DNA from 3 places in the Nonomuraea sp. B10E15 genome. Region 3 is predicted to be linked to each of the others. Evidence: riboswitches for the same ligand, from Rfam matches in the RefSeq annotation. Region 3 holds a riboswitch; each other region holds the start of a gene.
What was found. Region 3 has a riboswitch for cyclic di-AMP ahead of ABGB14_RS30490 (CHAP domain-containing protein). Riboswitches for the same ligand answer to the same signal wherever they lie in the genome.

Region 1 (6,350 bases), on a different contig from region 3:
GTGGCGGACGCCCTGCGCGCCAACCGCACGGCCTACGCCGAGCTTCCCGAGATGACGCCGGAGCAGTGGCTGCAGGCCTCCGTCGGCTCGACCGGCGGCGCGCCGCTGGAGGCGAGCGAGCGGCGGCTGCGTGCCGCAGGCACCGCGCTGCGCGAACGGGTGTGCTGGGAGGCCGGGATCCCGCTCGCCGCGCTGCGGGTGGCCGCGTTCCCCAAGCTGGTGGTCTCAGGGACGTGGGAGAGCGAGCCCGAGCTGTACCGAGAGCGCGGGGGCGTCCCGCTCATGGCCTGCGCCCGCATCACCGCGGAACGCATCGGCGGCCGTCACACGGCGGTCTCCGGCGCCGGCCACTGCCCCCAGGCGGACGCGCCGGAGACGCTGAACGGCCTGCTCGCCGAATTCTGGGACCGCGCCGCTTGATCGGCACGCCGGACCCGATCGGCGCCGTCGCGTAACAGGACATGCCGGGAAACGGCCGGCTGTTCCGCCCGATGCGCGGCGAGCCCGCGATCCGGCCTCCGGCTACGTGGCGCCCGACAGGCGCTGCCGGGTGCGGGCCGGCGCCCACTCCGGCAGCTCGGCGAGGATGTCGGCGAGGGTGACGTCGCCGAGGCTGGCCCGCCATGCCCGGTGGGCGTCGGCCATCTTCTCGGCGAGGACGCAGATGCGCTCACACTCCTCCGGGGGCAGCGCGCCGCGTCCCTGCTGACGGATCTCGCGGCACTCGTACGGCGTGGACCGGCCGTCGACGGCCTCGACGATCTGCAGCAGCGTGATCTCGGCGGCGGGCCGCGCCAGCCGGAAGCCTCCCCTCGGGCCGGTGGACGCGGCCAGCAGCCCGGCCTTGACCAGCTCCTTGAGCTGCTTGGTGAGGTAGGCCGCCGGGAGGTCGTAGTGGAGCGCGAGCTGCGCCGCCGACGCGCTGGCGCCCGGCTCGAGCTGGGCCAGCGTGGTCGCGCAGTGCAGAACCCACTCGGTGCTCACGGGCAGCTTCACGCTCCGATTCTATCGCAGCTATTATGGATCTGTTTAGTCCATGATTGAAGGGATCATCATGCGGATCGCAGTCGCCGGCGCGACCGGGAACATCGGGGCGCTCACCGTCGCGGCCCTTGAACGCGACGGCCACGAGGTCGTGCGCATCAGCCGTTCGCTCGGCGTGGACCTGGCGACCGGCGTCGGGCTCGACGACGCCCTGGCCGGTGCGGAGGCGGTCGTCGACGCCATCAACGCGCCGGCGGCCGGCCCGGAGGAGACGGTGGCGTTCTTCGGCGCCACCACGCGCAACCTGCTGGCCGCCGAGGAGCGGGCGGGGGTGCGCCACCACGTCCTGCTGTCGATCGTCGGGATCCATCGCGTCGAGGGCAACGCCCACTACGCCGGCAAGCGGGAGCAGGAGCGCCTCGTGGCCGCCGGGCCGGTGCCGTGGACGATCGTGCCGGTCACGCAGTTCCACGACTTCGCCGAAATGGTGGCGGGCTGGACGGAGCAGGACGGCGTCGCCACGATCGCGCCGCTGCTCGTGCAGCCGATCGCGCCCGCCGAGGTGGCCGGCGTCCTCGCCGAGCTCGCGACCGGGGAGCCTCGGGGGCGGTACGCCGACGTCGCGGGCCCCGAGCCGCAGGACCTGGTGGACATGGCCCGGCGCACCCACGAGGCGCGGGGCCGTACGGTGCGGCTCGTGCCGACGTGGTCGGGAATCTTCGGCCCGGCGATGGCGGGCGACGTGCTGCTGCCCGGCGAGGGCGCGCGCATCGCGCCGACCACGTTCGACGACTGGCTCGCCGGGCAACGGTAGGCGGAGAGCCCCGGCGCCGGAAGGCGGTACGCCCGCCCGCTCACGTCACAGGAGTATCACGGGCCCCGTTCCGGCGGGACCCGCGTACGGTGCCGGAAAAACTTTGCCAAAGCCCTGGAACGCCTGCGAGAGCGGCGATCCAGGGCTTTACTATGGCAAACGACATTGCCTGGGGATTTGTACCACTTGCAGCGTTTATGGGGCGTTATATACCTTCTTGGGATTACGGCATACGGCACAGGCGAACGCTTGCCGAACCGTTTGCCGCGACGTTGACAGGCCGAATCCGCACAGCGCGGAGCCGGGGACCCACCTTTCCGGGGTGAATCGCACGCCAGCCGAGGGCTGCGCGCGTAGGGCACTTCCAAGCCCGAACCCGTCAGCTAACCCGGTAGGCACATGGAAGCAAGGAGTCGATCCCCCCCATGCGCGAACTCACGCGACGTCTCACCCTGTCCGCCGCCGGCGCCCTGCTGGCCGGGACCACCGCCATCGCGGGCGCGAACCTGCCCGCGCACGCGTCGCCCGTCGAGCCGGGCTCGGCCCAGGCGGCCGAGCAGCGCACGCTCACCTACGGCCAGGACGTGTCCAACCACCAGCCGCTGCACGACTGGGCCGCCAGCCCCGCGCAGTTCGGCATCATCAAGGCCACCGAGGGCACCGACTTCCGCGACGCCGCCTTCGCCAGGCACTGGAGCGAGCTGGGCAAGAAGGGCATCGTGCGCGGGGCGTACCACTACGCACACCCCGGCAACGACCCCATCGCCGAGGCCGAGCACTTCCTGTCCATGGTGAACTCCCAGCCCTCCAAGCCCGGCGACCTGCTGGTGCTGGACCTGGAGACCACCGACGGCAAGTCCGTCGAGGAGGTCAACGCCTGGGCCAAGGCGTGGCTGTCGCACGTGAAGGCCGAGACCGGGGTCACCCCGATGTTCTACAGCGGCTGGAACTTCGCCGACACCTACGGCAAGGGCCTGGCCGAGTACCCGCTGTGGGTGGCCCACTACAGCAAGCCGAAGGGCACGGTGACGCCGCCCGCCGACTGGAAGACCTGGACCATCCACCAGTACTCCGACTCCCCCATCGACCAGAACGTCTCGGCGCTCTCCCCCGACGAGCTGCGCGCCCTGGGCCGCACGTCCGCCTGACCGGGTCCGGGCGGGCGGGAACCTCCGCGGAGGCTCCCGCCCGCCCGCCGCGGGTCAGGCCCCGTACGGGTCCTGACCCGCGCGGATGCGAGCCGCCATCGTCTTGAGCGCCTCCAGCGCGGTCAGGTACGTCAGCGGGCCGAAGGACACGCGGGCGACGCCGAGGGAGGCCAGCCTGCCCAGGTCCATGCCGGGCATGCAGGCGACGTTGACCGGCCCGGGGACGGCCTTGACGAGGTCGCCGACCACCTCTTCCGACGGGGCCATCATGGGGTAGACGCAGTCGGCGCCGGCCTCAAGGTAACGGCGCCCGCGCTCGGCGACCTCCTCGGTCGAGGTGGAGCCGGTCAGGAACACGTCGACCCGCGCGTTGATCACCAGGTCGGGGCCCGCCTCGCGGAGGGCGGCGATGCGCGCGGCCTGCGCGTCGGCGTCGACCAGTCCCCCGGCCCGGTGGTCGGTGTCCTCGATGTTGAATCCGGCCGCGCCGATGGCGGTCAGCCGCTCGACGAGCTCGCCGGGCGGCAGGCCGTAGCCGGCTTCCGCGTCGACGCTCACCGGCACGTCCACGGCCCTGATGATCCTGGCGGCGATGTCGAACATCTCGCCGACGGGTGCGCCCTCGTGGTCGTCGCGTCCCAGCAGGGCGGCGATGGACGCGCTGGCGGTCGCCAGGGCGGGATAGCCGGCCTCGGCCACGACGGTGGCGCTGCCCGCGTCCCACACGTTGGGCAGGATCAGCGGGTCGCCGGGCTTGTGCAGGTCGCGCAGGAGAGCCGTGCGGGTCTTCGGCATGGTCATTCCTTGCCTGTGAGGGTCATGTCCCTCTCTTGACGCCTGCGACCTTCGCTTCGTGACACCTTCACGGTGTGATCGCCGACACAGCAGGACACCAGCCGGACGGCTCGACGGCGCGTCAGCGCTCGCCCGTCCCGGCCGGCGACCGTTCCAGGGCGGAGTGCCTGCGGCTGTAGGCGAAGTAGATGACCAGCCCGATCAGGAACCAGACGGCGAAGCGCAGCCACGTCACCGGGTCCAGGAACGTGATCAGCCAGATCGAGAAGACCACCCCGACGGCGGGCACGACCGGCATCCCGGGGGTGCGGAACTCGCGGTGCAGCCCGGGCTGCCGGTAGCGGAGCACGATCACGGCCAGGCACACGACCACGAACGCCAGCAGGATGCCGATGTTCGTCAGCTCGGCGGCCTCCCGGATCGGCAGGAACCCGGCGATCACCGCGGAGGCGGCGCCCACGATCCAGGTGACGCGCGAGGGCACCCGCCGTACCGGGTGCACCTTGGCGAACCACTGCGGCAGCAGCCCGTCGCGGCTCATCGAGAACCACACGCGGGTGACGCCGAGCATGAACGTGAACATCACGGTGAGGATGCCGATGATGGCTCCCACCGCGATCACGGACGCCAGCCCGGAGAGGCCGACCGAGGCGAACGCCGAGGAGAAGCCGCTCTCGGGGTCGATCTCCCGGTAGTTCTGCATGCCGGTCAGCACGAGCGTGGCCAGCACGTACAGCACCATGGCGATGATGAGGGAGTAGATGATCGCCTTGGGCATGTGCCGCCGCGCGTCGCGTGACTCCTCGGCCGCGGTGCTCATCGCGTCGTAGCCGAACACGGCGAAGAACACGGTGGCGGCCCCGGTGATGGCCCCGCCGATCCCGTACGGGAAGAAGGGGTGGTAGTTGGCGGTGTTGATGTGGAAGAAGCCGACCACGATGACGAGCAGCACGACGGCGACCTTCACCCCCACCACGAACGTCTCGAACCGGGCGGCGCTGCGGATGCCGAGGTTCAGCAGGAAGGCGATGAACAGGCAGAGCAGCACCGCGAACAGGTCCACGACCCGCCCCTCCCCGGTGCCGGGAGCGCCGAGCATCCAGGGGGGCAGCTCGAACCCCAGCTGCTGCACGAGGAAGCCGAAGTAGCCGGAGATGCCGATGGCGACGACCGCGACGATCGCGGTGTACTCCAGCAGCAGGTCCCAGCCGATGAACCAGCCGACGATCTCCCCCAGCACGGCGTACCCGTAGGTGTAGGCGGACCCGGCCTTCGGGATCATTCCGGCGAACTCGGCGTACGACATCGCGGCGGCGGCGCTGGCGACGCCCGCGATGAGGAACGACACCAGCACGGCGGGTCCCGCGGTCTCGTTGGCGACCGCGCCGGCCAGCGCGAAGATGCCCGCGCCGATGATGCCGCCCACGCCGATGGCCGTGAGCTGCCACAACCCCAGCGTTCTGGCGAGCTCCCCCTCGTGCTCGGTGGCGATCTGCTCCACCGGCTTGCGCCTGAAGACGCCTCGCGACGTGACCATGACGCCCCCCAAGCGATCGTGTTCCCCGTCGATCCGCCTTCCCACCTGCGGCGTCAAGTAAGCTCACGCGCTGGGCAAGAGCGCGGGGGCGGCATCCGGCAGGGGATGCCGCCCTTTTCACGGCTCAGGGCATCTTGTACTCCGCCGCCCTGCCGCAGTAGCTGGTGCCGAACGGGGAGTTGCTGTAGCGGCACACCTGCACGACCACGCGGTCGATGGAGGTGACTCCGGTCGGGTCGGACAGGCCGATCGAGACCTCCGCGGTCTCGTCGTCCGCCTTCGCCTCCCCGGAGTCGACGACGGTGGCGCCGTTGTAGGCGGTGTAGGTGGCGCGGGAGTGCATCTCGTCGGGGGCGCAGATCGACGAGCCGGCGCTGTCCGACACGGTGCCCTTGACCCGGACCGTGGGCCGGATGACGGGCCCTTCGACCCACTCCAGCGTGCCCTCGGTGACGCCGTAGCGGCACTGGTCGCCGGAGTCGGCGGAGAATTCCACCGTCGCCTGGGCCGCCGCGGGCTGCGCCGTGAGCAGCACCGCGATGGCAGTGACGGCGAGCCCGGCCCATAAGCGTGAACGCATGACATCGGCCTTCCGTTGATGGGGTGCTTACGGCCCTCCATCGTCGATCACCAGTCCGCGATGTTCCAGCGCCGCCGGGCATTCCTGCGCGCAGTTGCAGTGGATACCCGCCGGAAGCGGCGCCGCCCCCGCATGAGGTCCCGTCACACCAGGACGACCAGCTGCACGGCGACCACGACGTCCACGACGCCGCACCACTCGGCGAACGAACGCGCCACGGTCCTGTTCCGCCACAGGTGGACGAAGTCCCACACGCCGTGCAGCAACCAGCCGGCCGCGATCACGTAGCGGCCCAGGTCGGGGTCGGCGACCAGCCCGGTCAGCGCGAGCGCCGTGAACACCGCCCAGCCCAGCGCCTGCAGCCGGAACTCGCCGGTCCGTCGCAGGTGGCCGTCGAGCGCGCCCCACACCAGCACGACCAGGGCGATCGACACGTAGACGGTGGAGATCGCGACCACGTCCAGCATCCGCAGCCCGACGACGGAGACGACC
Region 2 (6,350 bases), on a different contig from region 3:
CAGGAGCATCGAGGACGCCCGCATCAGGGTGCTGCTCGACGCGCTGCAGGACGCGTCCGCCGGGCTGCGCAGGGAGCTGGCCCTGCCCACCACGATCAGCCGGCCGGCCGATTCTGTCGCCGCGGTCACCGGCGAACGGCCGGGTGTGCGCGTGCCCGCGCGGGCGCTGGCCGATGACGACCCGCAGCTTCTCGACCAGCTCCTCGCGCTGCCGCAGATCCACCTGATCATCGACGGCTACAACGTCACCAAGACCGGCTACGGCACGCTCACCCTCGCCGACCAGCGCAACCGGCTGATGACCGGGCTGGGCGGGCTGGTGGCGCAGACGAGGGTCGAGGTGACCGCGGTGTTCGACGGTGCGGAGCTCAACGCCCCTGTGCAGGTCGTGGCGCCGCGCGGCGTGAGGGTGCTGTTCAGCGCGCCCGGGGAGATCGCCGACGACCTGATCCGCCAGCTCGTCCGCGCCGAGCCGCCCGGTCGCGCCATAGCCGTGGTGTCGTCGGACCGGGAGGTGGCCGAGTCCGTCAGGCGGATGGGAGCCAGACCCGTTCCCTCTGGCTTGCTGCTGCGCCGCCTGGGCCGGGCTTAAGTTACGAATTGGTATGTTCGGGTGAGACCTCACCCGCCACTTCTGTACTATTTCGCCCCAGTAAAGATCCCCTGGGAGGCGACGCAGTGAGGTTTGGCCGGGTGCCGGTGGCCGTGGGTCTCGCGTTCGGGCTTGTGGTGTCTCCCATGGGGGCGGCGCTCGCTGATCCGAAGCCGACCATCGGGCAGGCCAAGGCCAAGCTCGACAAGCTCAACGACAAGGCCGACAAGGTCGTCGACCGCTACAACACGGCGACCGAGCGCTACAAGAAGGCCAAGGGCACCTACGCGAAGCTGAACAAGAGCTACAAGCGCAAACTCCGTACGGTCGCCGACCTGCGCACCCAGATCGCCGACATGGCCGCCACCGTCTATCGGGCCGGCGGCTACGCCACCACCATGCCGGGGCTGGTCAGCGCCGACAACCCGCAGGGACGGCTGGCCGGGATGGCGCTGGCCGGGCAGATGGCCAAGGAACGCTCGGAGAAGCTGGCGGCGTTCGACCGGGAGAACCGCGGGCTGAAGAAGGAACGTGACAAGGCGCAGGGTGCCCTGCGGTCGGCCGACGAGGTCCGCGGCGAGGTCGAGAAGGAGCGCAAGGAGATCCTCGGCCTGATCGCCAAGCAGAAGAAGCTCCTGAAGAAGCTGGGCGCCTACAAGACCGGTGACCCGAACAGCACCGGCATCGCGTACACGGGACCGGCGTCGGGGAACGCCGCAGCGGTGCTGCGGTTCGCGTTCGCGCAGGTCGGCAAGCCGTACGTGTTCGGCGGGACAGGGCCGGGCGGCTACGACTGCTCGGGGCTGACGCAGGCGTCATGGCGGGCCGCGGGCGTGTCCTTGCCGAGGACGACGTGGGCGCAGTGGGCGTGGGGCGCCAGCCGCAAGGTGTCGCTGAACGCGCTCCAGCCCGGTGATCTCATCTTCAGCGAGGGTCTGGGGCACGTCAGCATCTATGCGGGCAACGGGAAGATCGTCCATGCGCCGCAGACGGGCGACGTGGTCAAGGTCGTCAGCCTCTCCGCCTACGGCCGCAGCCTCGTGGGCGCCGTCCGCCCATAATTCCGTCCCCTCCTTCTACGACGCACCATCGTTGCCGTCGTGCGGGCGGTCCGCGATCACGTTCCGCATCCTCCTGATCACCTTAGGTCGAGATCATACGAGGCGGAATGTGACAAACGCGACATCTGACCCCTGACAAGACGGATGTTTCGCGAATGTGAGCAGGGTCACTTTTTGGTAACGACGCCCCCTGTTCCAACAGGGGTTCGGGAGTTTACTGAGGCCTGAGTCGATCTTTACAGCCTGACTCGGCTTTTGCTGATCCTTGACCGTTCCGCGTAGCTTCTGGCGTCGTCGCGGTGCACAAGCCATGGCGCCGTGAACCCGCATCGGTCCCTCCCGGTGTGAAGACAGATGAAGATCCGCTGGTCATCGCCGCGACATCCCCATGACACGGGCGATGACCTGCCGAATCCGTGCAGTCAGGAGGCACGGAACCGGGGACCCAGCGATCCCAGTTCCCCAGGGATCAGGGGTGAATCGGCGCGCCATCGCGCCGTAGGGCGACTTCCAGGCCCGAATCCGACAGCTAACCCGGTAGGCGTTCGTGGAAGACCCAAGGAGAAATCCTGTCTACCTCCCTGCACAACCCCCGTCTGTCCCGCCTTGCCCTGCCTGGCGTCGTGCTCACGATGACCGTGACGGCCGGAGGCCTGGTCCTCCACGCCCCCACGGCTCAGGCGGCGACGAGGAGCGACACGGCCGGCGTCTCCTCGGTGAGGGCGGCCACCGCCGCCACCACCGCGAAGTCGGCCAAGGCCGCTCGCAAGCGGGCAAAGACCGCTCGGCAGAAGGTGAAGGCCGGCAAGGCCATCGCCGTGGCCAAGAACCAGATCGGTGACCCGTATCGTTACGGCGCCACAGGCCCTGGTTCGTTCGACTGCTCCGGCCTCGTCCAGTACGCCTGGAAGAAGGCCGGGGTGAAACTCCCGCGCGTGGCGAGCAGCCAGTTCGCCGGCATCAGGAACAAGGTCTCCTGGCGCAACCTCAAGCCCGGGGACCTCATGTTCTTCAACGGGCTCGGCCACGTGGGCATGTACGTCGGCAAGGGCAAGATGATCCATTCGCCGCGGACAGGCGAACGGGTGCGCATCGACAAGCTGGGCGGATGGCGCAAGTCGTCGTTCGTCGGCGCGGTCCGTCCCGGCCTCTGATGAGGCCCCGCCCGGGCCCGGGAGACCTTCCGGAGCCCGGGCGGGCTCCCGTGGCAGCCCGTCCTCACGCTCGTCGGCGGCCCCTCGTAGAGGGCCGGCCCTGATCGGGCCCACTACGATCGGCAGCGTGTCCGAGCAGGTGAGCCGACGAGCCGCGCTGGCCGCGCTCCTCCTCCTCGGCCTCGCCGCCGACGCGCCCGCCCCCGGATCGCCCGTCTTCCCCGCGCACGCCCGTGACCTGTGGCCGGACGGCCAGGTCACCGCCCGCGGGGCACGTTCCCTCGTCACCGGCCACCGCGCCGCACCCGGCACGCTCAGCGAACTCGCCCGCCGCGCCGATTCGGCGGGGCTGCGGGTCACGGCCGTGCTCGGCCGCCCGGTGCGGCCCGTGGTCATCGTTCCCGGCTCCGCGCAGGACGCGGCCCGGCTGGCCGGCGTGGAGCGCCTCGACGGGCTGGCGGCGGTGGCCGACGGCGGGCGGGTGATCGTCGTCCCCGAGTCGTTCGGCAGGCTCACCTCCACCGGCAAGGACGTCGTCCTCACCCACGAGCTGACCCACGTCGCCGCGGGCACCGGCGGGCTGCCCGTCTGGCTCTACGAGGGCTTCGCCGACTACGTGGCCTACCGGGACGCCGGGCTGCCCGTGCGCACGGCCGCCGCCGAGCTGGCCGCCGAGGTGCGGGCCGGGCGCGTGCCGGCCGCGCTGCCGACACCCGAGGCGTTCGCCGTCGGCGGGCCTGACCCCGGACGCCTTGCGCTGGCGTACCAGGAGGCCTGGCTGGCGTGTCGGTTCCTCGCCCGCCGTTTCGGTGAGAGGAGCCTGGTGAGGCTCTACCGTGATGCGCAGGCGGCCGGCGTCGACGAGGCGCTCGCCGCGCTCGGGCTCTCCGTGGCCACGCTGACGGCACGGTGGCGCGCGTACGTGCGGGAGCAGCTCGCGTGAGTGGGGAGAAGGATGAGCGGACGGCGGGACGCGGACGGCCCTTCTGAGGAGGCCGGGGCGGGCGGCGGAGAGGCGGCTGCCACAGGGCCCGGTGACGGTGTTCCCGTGGGCGCCGTCAGCGCGGAGGACGCCGCGCGGACGGACGGCGGCGCGGCGGGGGCGTGGAGACGGCGCGAACGGGGGCAGGGTGACGGGGTGCCCGCGACGACGGACGGCCCGGCGCAGGATCCGGGGGAGGGCCCGGTAGCGGACGCGGCGGTGGATGCGGCCGAGCGCCGGTTCAGACGGCAGGCCGCCGTGGTCCTGGCGGTGCTCGCGGCGGTGATCCTGGCCGTGGCCGCCTCCAGCACGCCGTGGACGGTCCTGGCCGCGGGGCCGCCCGACCCGGCGCGCGACTTCACAGCCGCCGAGATCGCGAGGGCGCGGGCGTTCGACGCGGCCACGTCCCTGCCGAGCTATCTCGGGCTGGCGCTCACGCTGGCCTTCGCGGCCCTGCTGGTGGCCACCCCCTTCGGGGCCAGGGTGCTGGGCCGGCTGAAAGGCCCCTGGTGGGTGCGGGTGGTCCTCGGCGTCCTGGTGCTCACCGCGATCGTCGAGGCGGTCAGGTGGCCGCTCGGCGTCTGGTTCGAGACGCTGCTGCGCGACTACGGGCTGTCCACCCAGGACTGGGCGGGCTGGACCGCCGACCGGCTGAAGGGCCTCGGCGTGGAGGCCTTCCTGCTCTGCCTCATGCTGCTCGTCCTCGTGGGGCTGGCCCGCAGGGTGCGGCGCTGGTGGATCCCGGCGGCCGTGGGGGCGTGCGCGCTGACCGTGGTGATGTCGTTCGTCTACCCGGTGGTGTTCGAGCCGCTGTTCAACGACTTCACGTCCATGCCGCAGGGCTCGCTGCGCGACAACCTGCTGGACATGGCAGAGCGCGACGGCGTGCCGGTGCAGGACGTGCTGGTCGCCGACGCCTCGCGGCGCACGACGGCGCTCAACGCGTACGTGTCGGGCTTCGGCGCCACCCGCAGGATCGTCGTCTACGACACGCTGCTCAAGGCGCCGCAGCCCCAGGTCGAGCTGGTCGTCGCCCATGAGCTGGGCCACGCCGAGGCCGACGACGTGCTCTTCGGGACCCTCGTCGGCGCCCTGGGGGCGGCGCTCGGCGTGGTCCTGCTGTACCTGGTGTTCGGCGCGGTACGCCGGCGCACCGGCGTCACCTCGATCGCCGATCCGCGGGCGGTGGGTGTGGTCATGGGCCTGATGACGCTGGGTTCGCTGATCATGGGCCCTGCCCAGAACGTGATCAGCCGCCACGTCGAGGCCAGGGCCGACGTGCACGCGCTCGACCTCACCCGGGATCCGGCCACGTTCATCGCCATGCAAAAACGGCTGGCAATTACCAATATTTCCGACTTGTCGCCGGATCCGGTGGAATATGTGCTCTATGCCTCCCATCCTTCCAGCCCTGAGCGCATCGCCCTGGCCCGCTCATGGGCCGAGCTGAACGGCGTCCCGGTGCCGTGACCCATGCGGACGTGCTCTTCGTCACGAACGACTTCCCGCCCAGGCCGGGCGGCATCCAGTCATTCGTGCACGGGCTCGCGCTGCGCACGCCGGGCGTGACCGTCTACGCCCCCGCCTGGCCGGGGTGCGCGGACTTCGACCGGCGCCAGCCGTACCGGATCGTGCGGCATCCCACGCGGCTCATGCTGCCGGGCCCGGCCGTCGCGCGCAGGGCGGCCGGCCTGGTGGCCGAGCAGGGCGTGCGGACCGTCGTGTTCGGCGCGGCGGCGCCCCTCGGCCTGCTCGCGCCGCGCCTGCGCGCGGCGGGCGCGCGGCGCGTGGTGATGCTCACCCACGGCCACGAGGCGTCGTGGGCGAGCACGCCCGGATTCCGCGCCGTGCTGCGCAGGATCGGCGAGCACGCCGACGTGGTGACGTATCTGGGCGAGTACACGCGAGCCCGCCTGGCCGCCGCCATCCCCCCGGCCAAGCTCGTACGCCTCGTTCCCGGCGTGGACACCGGCCAGTACCGCCCCGGCACGGCCCGCCGGTCCATCAGGGCCGAGCTGGGCCTCGGCGACAGGCCGGTGGTGGTGTGCGTGTCGCGGCTGGTGCCCCGCAAGGGCCAGGACCAGCTCATCAGGGCCTGGCCCCAGGTGCTGCGGGTGGCGCCGGACGCGGTCCTGCTGCTGGTGGGCGACGGGCCCCACCGCAGGACGCTGGAGCGGCTGGCGGCGGGGCACGAGTCGGTCAGGTTCGCCGGCGCGGTGCCGGCGGCGGGCCTGCCCGGCTACTACGCCGCCGGCGACGTGTTCGCGATGCCGTGCCGCACCCGGTGGAAGGGCCTGGACGTGGAAGGGCTCGGGATCGTGTTCCTGGAGGCGTCGGCGACCGGGCTGCCGGTGGTCGTGGGCGCGTCCGGCGGCACGACCGACGCGGTGCGGCCCGGCGAGACCGGGCTGGTCGTCGACGGCGAGGACGTCGGCGAGATCGCCCGGGCCCTCGTCGAGCTGCTGACGGATCCCGGCAAGGCGCGCAAGATGGGCGCGGTCGGCCGTGACTGGGTGGCCCGCGAATGGGCGTGGGACCACGTGGCCGCCCGCTTCCGGGCA
Region 3 (6,350 bases):
TCGAGGCGCTGGACCTGGTGGCCCCTCCCGCCAGGTCCGGCGCGCTGACCAGGCTGCGCAGGAAGCTCAGATCAACGATCTGAGCCCGGCTAGGACAGCGCTGCTAGGACAGGGCCTTCAGATAGCGGCGCATGCGGCGCTTGGCGCGGTAGCCCGCTCGCAACATCGTGGGATGGACCTCCACCCGCAGCCGGGCCCTGCGCCGGGCGGCGGCGTGCTCGGGCCCGTCCAGCAGCGACCGGGCGGGCGTGCCCGGCCGGTCGCTCACCAGCCCGGCCAGCAGCCCCGCCCAGGCGTCGCGCTCCGGCGGGTGGAAGTAGTTGGCCGCGCACCACTCGGCCGAGGCGGTGCGGAAGTCTCCCTTGGCCAGGTCGTCCAGCGTGCCCAGCAGGCCGCTGCCCTCGAACACCAGGTTGATCATCTCGGCGCTGACGCCGAAGTCGCTCAGCACCAGCGAGGGCACGCCCAGCGCGATCGCCTCCAGCGCCGCCGTCGAGCTCACCGTGACGAACCCGGCCGCCCGCGTGAGGTGGTCGTGCATCGGCCCGGCGGCGAAGGCGAGCCGCCCGGGCTCGCCCATCTCCCGCCACAACCGCTGGTAGTGGTGGCGCTCGTTGTGCGTCTGCCGCTCGTCCTCCAGGGCGCGCAGCTTGACCACCACGTCGAGCTCCGGCCGCCGCCCGGCGAGCTCGGCGAGCGCCAGCAGGACGCGCTCGCGCTCCTCGCGCGGGCGCGGCACCTTGGCCTGGGTGGCGAACACGATCCGGTTCCCGCCCTCGGCCACGGCATCGGGACGCAGGAAGGGCAGCCTGGCCAGGCCGAGCGCCCCTCCCCCGCCGAGCCGGCCGGCGATGTCGCGGAACTCGGCCACCTCCCGCTCGCTGTGCACCACGAACAGGTCGCAGCCGCTGCGGAACACCCACGCCTTCTCCGTGGCCGGCACCGAGATGCCCGGCAGCCCGCCGACGAACACGGGCCTCGGTCTCAGCCCCGCGAACACCTCGGAGACCAGCACGTCCACGACCGGGCCCGTGCAGGCGACGAGGATCACGTCGGGCTGCGTGCGCTCGGCCAGCCTGCGCACCGACCGCGCCGACAGCACCGGCGGCGCGTCTCCCCGGCCCGCCCGGCCCTCTGTCGAGCCGCTCACCGCCGCGGCGATCTGCTCGGGCGAGGGCGCGATCGGCGTGCGCACCACCGCCAGCTCCGTCACGCTCCCGGTGGGCAGGTCGCCGAGCAGGCAGGCCGCCCACTTCAGGTACGAGTCGGAGTCGGCAACCGCCAGCACTCTCACCCAGACACTCCAGTCAAATGCGAGCGCAGGGCAGGTTCCGCCCTGCTGGTCCACCAGTCATCGGGAACGTTCACGGGCTCGATGGCGACACCGCGCGGGCTGAGCAGCACCCGCAGCGAGGTGATCGCCGTCGAGGGGAGGCTGAGGACGCGCTGGCCCGCGTCCAGCCCGCGCAACGCCAGCTCGGCGGGCACGCCCGCGTCGTGCACGGTGATGCCGGGACGCTCCCGGATCAGGGCCACGTCCACCGGGTCCTCGCGGCGGTGCGGGTAGTAGGCGAGCGGTTCCCGCGCCGCCAGCTCGCTCAGCCAGCGCAGGTAGTGGTCGCGGTGCACGAGGCCGTTCCTGACGAGCGAGGTGCCGAGCACGATCGTGCGCTCGTCCGGCCCTTCCGCGCTGGGCGGCTGGGCGCGCAACCAGGCGAAGTCGTGGCGTACGAGGTCGACACCGGCACGGCGGACGGCGGCGGCGAGCTCGCCGCTCACGGGCAGCGCGGTGAAGACGGAGACCTCGCTCATGCGCAGCCGCAGCGCGGCGGCCAGGCCGAGCGCCGAGCGCGGCACGGTGGATCTGGCGCGGGCCCGCAGCAGCGGCCGCGAAGGCCCGGCGGCCAGCAGCTCCAGCAGCCGGAGCGTGGCCAGGCCGTCGTCGACGATGACGATGCGTCCCGAGGTGATGCCGGTGCCGGAGGTGAGCCAGCGCAGCTGGACCTTGCCGGAGAAGGCGTCGCCGACGGCGTGCAGTCGTCTCGGCATGTTCTCGCGCGGCTCGGCCAGTTCGAGCCCGTCGGGCAGCCCGAGAGCACGCAGCTCCCGTCGGGTCGCCGTCAGCGGGCGCAGCCCCGCCCGCGGCACGACGGCCGTGGCGGTCCCGAGGAGCCCGGCGTGGTGGGCCTCGACGGCGCACAGCATCTGGAGCGGTGACTCCACCCAGGCCGACGCCTGTTCGACCACTCCAGTCCTCCCAGCCGGGTGATGGCGCGTTCACGACCGCTTCAAGCTAGCCCGGCCGCCTTAAGCGGCCAGAAACGGTGCGTGAACAATGGAGACCATGAACTCGCTCATGCTCAACACGGACGGCGTGCAGATCCCGCAACTCGGCTTCGGCGTCTGGCAGGTGCCTGCCGGCGAGGCCGAGCAGGTGGTGACGACGGCGCTGGAGGCCGGCTACCGGCACATCGACACCGCCGCCGCCTACGAGAACGAGGAGGGCGTGGGGCGTGCCGTGCGCGCGTCCGGCCTGCGCCGCGAGAAGGTGTTCGTCACCACCAAGCTGCGCAACGCCGACCACGCCCGCACGGAGCAGGCCTTCGACGAGAGCCTGGCCCGGCTGGGGCTCGACTACGTCGATCTCTATCTCATCCACTGGCCGGTGCCGAAGCAGGACAAGTACGTACAGGCGTGGAAGGCGATCGAGAAGATCTACCGTGACGGGCGGGCCAGGGCCATCGGCGTGTCCAATTTCACCGTCGGCACGCTCACCCGGCTCATGAACGAGACCGACATCACACCCTCCATCAACCAGATCGAGCTCCACCCGTACTTCCAGCAGCGGGAGATGCGGGCCTTCCACGAGGCCAACGGCATCCTCACCGAGGCGTGGAGCCCGCTCGGCCAGGGCAAGGGGCTGCTCGAGGATCCGGCGCTCGCGGTGCTGGCGGACAAGCACGGCAAGACTCCCGCGCAGATCGTGCTCCGCTGGCACCTGCAGCTCGGCAACGTCGTCATTCCCAAGTCCGTGACGCCGTCGCGGATCGCCGAGAACGTCGACGTGTTCGACTTCATCCTCGATCCGGAGAGCATGGCCGCCGTCGGCGCGCTGAACAGGGGCCTTCGCATCGGAGGCGATCCTGACACGTTCAATTTGATCTGATGCGTCTAGCATCTTCCGCGTGCGGGACTTCACGTGGGGCATCGCGGCGACGGGCGTCATAGCGCGGACTGTGGGAGCGGCGATCGTGGCCGAGCCCGGGATGCGGGTGGGCGCCGTCGGCTCCAGGAATCTGCGGCGGGCGCAGGCCCTGGCGTCCGCGCTGGGCGCGGAGTCGGCGTACGGCTCCTATGAGCGGTTGTGCGCGGACCCTGCGGTGGACGCGATCTACGTGGCGACGCCGCATACCGAGCACCTGCGGGTCGCGCAGGCCGCCATCGCCGCGGGCAAGGCCGTGTTGTGCGAGAAGCCGCTGGCCGCGACCGTGGACGACGCGGAGAAGATGGTACGCCTGGCGCGCGAGGCGGGCGTGTTCCTGATGGAAGCCATGTGGATGCGGTTCAACCCGCTGATCCGCCTCATCGCCGCCGACGAGCGGTTCGGCGACATCCGGTCGGTGCAGGCCAGTTTCGGCTTCGCCATGCCGTACGATCCGGCGCACCGGCTGTGGGCCCCGGAGCTGGGCGGGGGCTCGCTGCTCGACCTGGGGGTCTACCCGTTCGGCCTGGCCCAGCTGCTTCTGGGCATGCCCACCGGCCTGCGCATGACGGGCTCCCTGGCGCCGAGCGGGGTTGACGCGGAGGCGGGCGGGGTGTTGCTCTATCCCGGCGGCAGGCGGGCTTTCGTGGAAACCTCCTTGCTGGGGAATTACCCGAACCAGGCCTGTGTTGTAGGTACGCGGATGCGGGCGGACATCCACGCGCCGTTCTGGGCGCCGGAGCGGATCGTCCTCACCGGGCCTTCCATGGAGCCGGAAGAGCATGTGCTCGATCCGGCCGACAACGGATACGCCGGTGAGCTCCGCGAGGTCCGCGCCGCCACGGCCGAGGGCAGGACCGAATCCCCGATCATGCCCCTTGACGAATCCCTTGCCATGTCAGGGCTTCTGGCCGACGCTCGCCGGCAACTCGCCTAGCTGGGCCTTTATGCAGTTGTAATCCTCTTGCCTCATGTATTACCTTGTGGGGCATCTTACGGCATACGTCCGGTTTGTCCGGCTATGTCTGACCATCGCACGATAGATCACAGGATCGTCCTGTGACCGCTGAATCCGCATCACGCGGAACCGGGGACCCAAGTCCTTTGGGGTGAATCGGCACTCCGGTGCCGTAGGGCAGCTTCCACGCCCGAACCCGTCAGCTAACCCGGTAAGCGGCATGGAAGCAAGGAGTTACCCCCTCGATGGCCACGTTCCGTCTTACCGCAATCCCCAAGCGAACCATCACCTGCGCCGCGCTCGGCGCCAGCGTCCTCGCCTCGGCCCTCGGCGTCAACGTCGCCGCGGCCAACGCCGACACCCCGCCCGCGGACAAGCCGGCCGCCGTCTCCCCGGTGACCGACTCCAAGAAGCGCGCGGCCAAGGAGACCACGGTCAACGTGACCGCCTCCCAGGTCCTGGACTTCGCCAAGTCCCAGGTCGGCACCTCCGAGAACGCCGCCGGCGGCGGCACCCCGTACCAGAAGTGGTACGCCGACTCGCAGCGCGCCGCCGAGACCATCGCCCGCGACGGCGGCAACCGGGCCGCGTACCTGAACGCCGCCTGGTGCTCGATGTTCGTCTCCTGGGTCGGCGAGCAGACCGGCGCCCGCCCGCAGATCGGCTGGGACGCCTACACCGTCACCCACGCCAAGTGGTTCGCCGCCAACGACCGCTTCGGCACCAAGGCCAAGCCCGGCGCCGTGGTGTTCTTCTCCTGGGACGGCGGCAAGAAGATCACCGACATCCAGCACGTCGGCTTCGTCGTGAAGGACAACGGCGACGGCACCATCTCCACGATCGAAGGCAACACCGGCAACGGCAAGGTCGAGGAGCGGACCCGTCCGAAGTCCCAGGTCGTCGGCTACGGCTACCCCGAGTACGCCGCCTGACCCCGATCACCGCGAGCGAGCGCGCATCCCGTGCGGAACGCGCGCTCGCTCGCGTTTCCGCCGCCGGCCACCCGGGCGGCCGGCGGCCTAACCGTCCGCCGCCGCCCGCTGGATGGCGTGCAACTCGGCGTAGCGGCCCTGGCGGGCCATGAGCTCGCCGTGAGCGCCCTGCTCGGCGATCCGCCCGCCGTCCAGCACCACGATCAGGTCGGCCATGCGCACCGTCGGGAAGCGGTGGGTGATGAGCAGGGTGATGGCGGCGCGGTGGCGGCGGGCGGCCTGCGCGTACCGGGCGAAGACGGCGCTCTCGGCGGGAGCGTCCAGGGAGGCGGTCGGCTCGTCCAGCACGAGCAGCAGCGGCTCCTCCCGCATCGACGCGCGCGCCAGGGCCAGGCTCTGCCACTGCCCGCCGGACAGCGTCACGCCGCCCTCGAAGCTGTCGCCCAGCTCGGTGTCCAGGCCCCTGGGCAGATCGGACACCGCGTCCGCGGCGCCGGCCCGCGCCAGCGCCTGCTCCACGGCGGGGCGGTCGTCCATACGGGGCAGGTCGCCGATGCCGACGGTCTCGGCGGCGGTGAGCTCGAACGGCACCCAGTCCTGGAACACGGCGCTGATCCTGCGCCGCCAGCGCACGGCCGGCACGTCCCGCAGCGGGACGTCGTCCAGCAGGATCTCGCCGCCGGAGGGCTGGTAGAGGCCGCACAGCAGCTTGGCCATGGTGGTCTTGCCCGAGCCGTGCGACCCGACCAGCGCGACGGTCGCGCCGGCGGGCAGGCTCAGGTCGATCCCGCGCAGCACCGGCCGGGTGGTGCCGGGGTAGGTGAACGTCACGTTCCGCAGCGTGATGCCCCGCGCGAAGCTCTCAGGCGGCTCGGCCCCGCGGGCGACGCGTTCGCGGCCGTGGTCACTCGTGGGCGCCCTCGTCCCGGCGCGGAGTGCGTCGTCGCCGGACTCCGCCAAGGCCGGGTCGTGGGTGCGGGCGTAGGCGCGGAGCCAGGCGAGCCGCGCGGCGGCGCGCAGGCCCGCGGCCACCGACCCGAGGTGGAAGGCCAGCCGGGAGGCCTGGGTGACGAACTGCACCCCGACCGTGGCCACCAGGACCACGTCGCCCGCCGTGGCCCGTCCCTGGGCGGCCAGCCAGGCCGCGCAGCCGAGCGCCGACACGTACCCGGCCAGGAACGTGCCCGACCCCGCGAACGTGAGCAGCGCGGCCCGGACCCCGGCCCGCGACAACCCCGCCGACACCTCCTCCCACCGG

Region 1: another riboswitch for cyclic di-AMP. It lies ahead of ABGB14_RS45230 (GH25 family lysozyme); the one in region 3 lies ahead of ABGB14_RS30490 (CHAP domain-containing protein).
Region 2: another riboswitch for cyclic di-AMP. It lies ahead of ABGB14_RS06565 (C40 family peptidase); the one in region 3 lies ahead of ABGB14_RS30490 (CHAP domain-containing protein).

What each region holds. Positions count from the first base shown of each region.
Region 1 covers NZ_JBDPMB010000031.1:7,607-13,956, forward strand. The annotation lists gene ABGB14_RS45215 (alpha/beta hydrolase) at 1-420, shown strand, start outside; gene ABGB14_RS45220 (Rrf2 family transcriptional regulator) at 523-996, opposite strand; gene ABGB14_RS45225 (SDR family oxidoreductase) at 1,055-1,798, shown strand; cyclic di-AMP (ydaO/yuaA leader) riboswitch at 2,067-2,210, shown strand; gene ABGB14_RS45230 (GH25 family lysozyme) at 2,224-2,946, shown strand; gene ABGB14_RS45235 (isocitrate lyase/phosphoenolpyruvate mutase family protein) at 3,001-3,741, opposite strand; gene ABGB14_RS45240 (amino acid permease) at 3,863-5,278, opposite strand; gene ABGB14_RS45245 (hypothetical protein) at 5,403-5,858, opposite strand; gene ABGB14_RS45250 (hypothetical protein) at 6,002-6,350, opposite strand, start outside.
Region 2 covers NZ_JBDPMB010000001.1:1,422,667-1,429,016, forward strand. The annotation lists gene ABGB14_RS06555 (NYN domain-containing protein) at 1-592, shown strand, start outside; gene ABGB14_RS06560 (C40 family peptidase) at 679-1,653, shown strand; cyclic di-AMP (ydaO/yuaA leader) riboswitch at 2,050-2,212, shown strand; gene ABGB14_RS06565 (C40 family peptidase) at 2,286-2,807, shown strand; gene ABGB14_RS06570 (hypothetical protein) at 2,935-3,750, shown strand; gene ABGB14_RS06575 (M48 family metallopeptidase) at 3,763-5,259, shown strand; gene ABGB14_RS06580 (glycosyltransferase family 4 protein) at 5,256-6,350, shown strand, end outside.
Region 3 covers NZ_JBDPMB010000013.1:6,010-12,359, reverse strand. The annotation lists gene ABGB14_RS30515 (polysialyltransferase family glycosyltransferase) at 1-83, shown strand, start outside; gene ABGB14_RS30510 (DUF6716 putative glycosyltransferase) at 104-1,294, opposite strand; gene ABGB14_RS30505 (hypothetical protein) at 1,291-2,247, opposite strand; gene ABGB14_RS30500 (aldo/keto reductase) at 2,345-3,166, shown strand; gene ABGB14_RS30495 (Gfo/Idh/MocA family oxidoreductase) at 3,186-4,139, shown strand; cyclic di-AMP (ydaO/yuaA leader) riboswitch at 4,257-4,393, shown strand; gene ABGB14_RS30490 (CHAP domain-containing protein) at 4,406-5,092, shown strand; gene ABGB14_RS30485 (ABC transporter ATP-binding protein) at 5,180-6,350, opposite strand, start outside.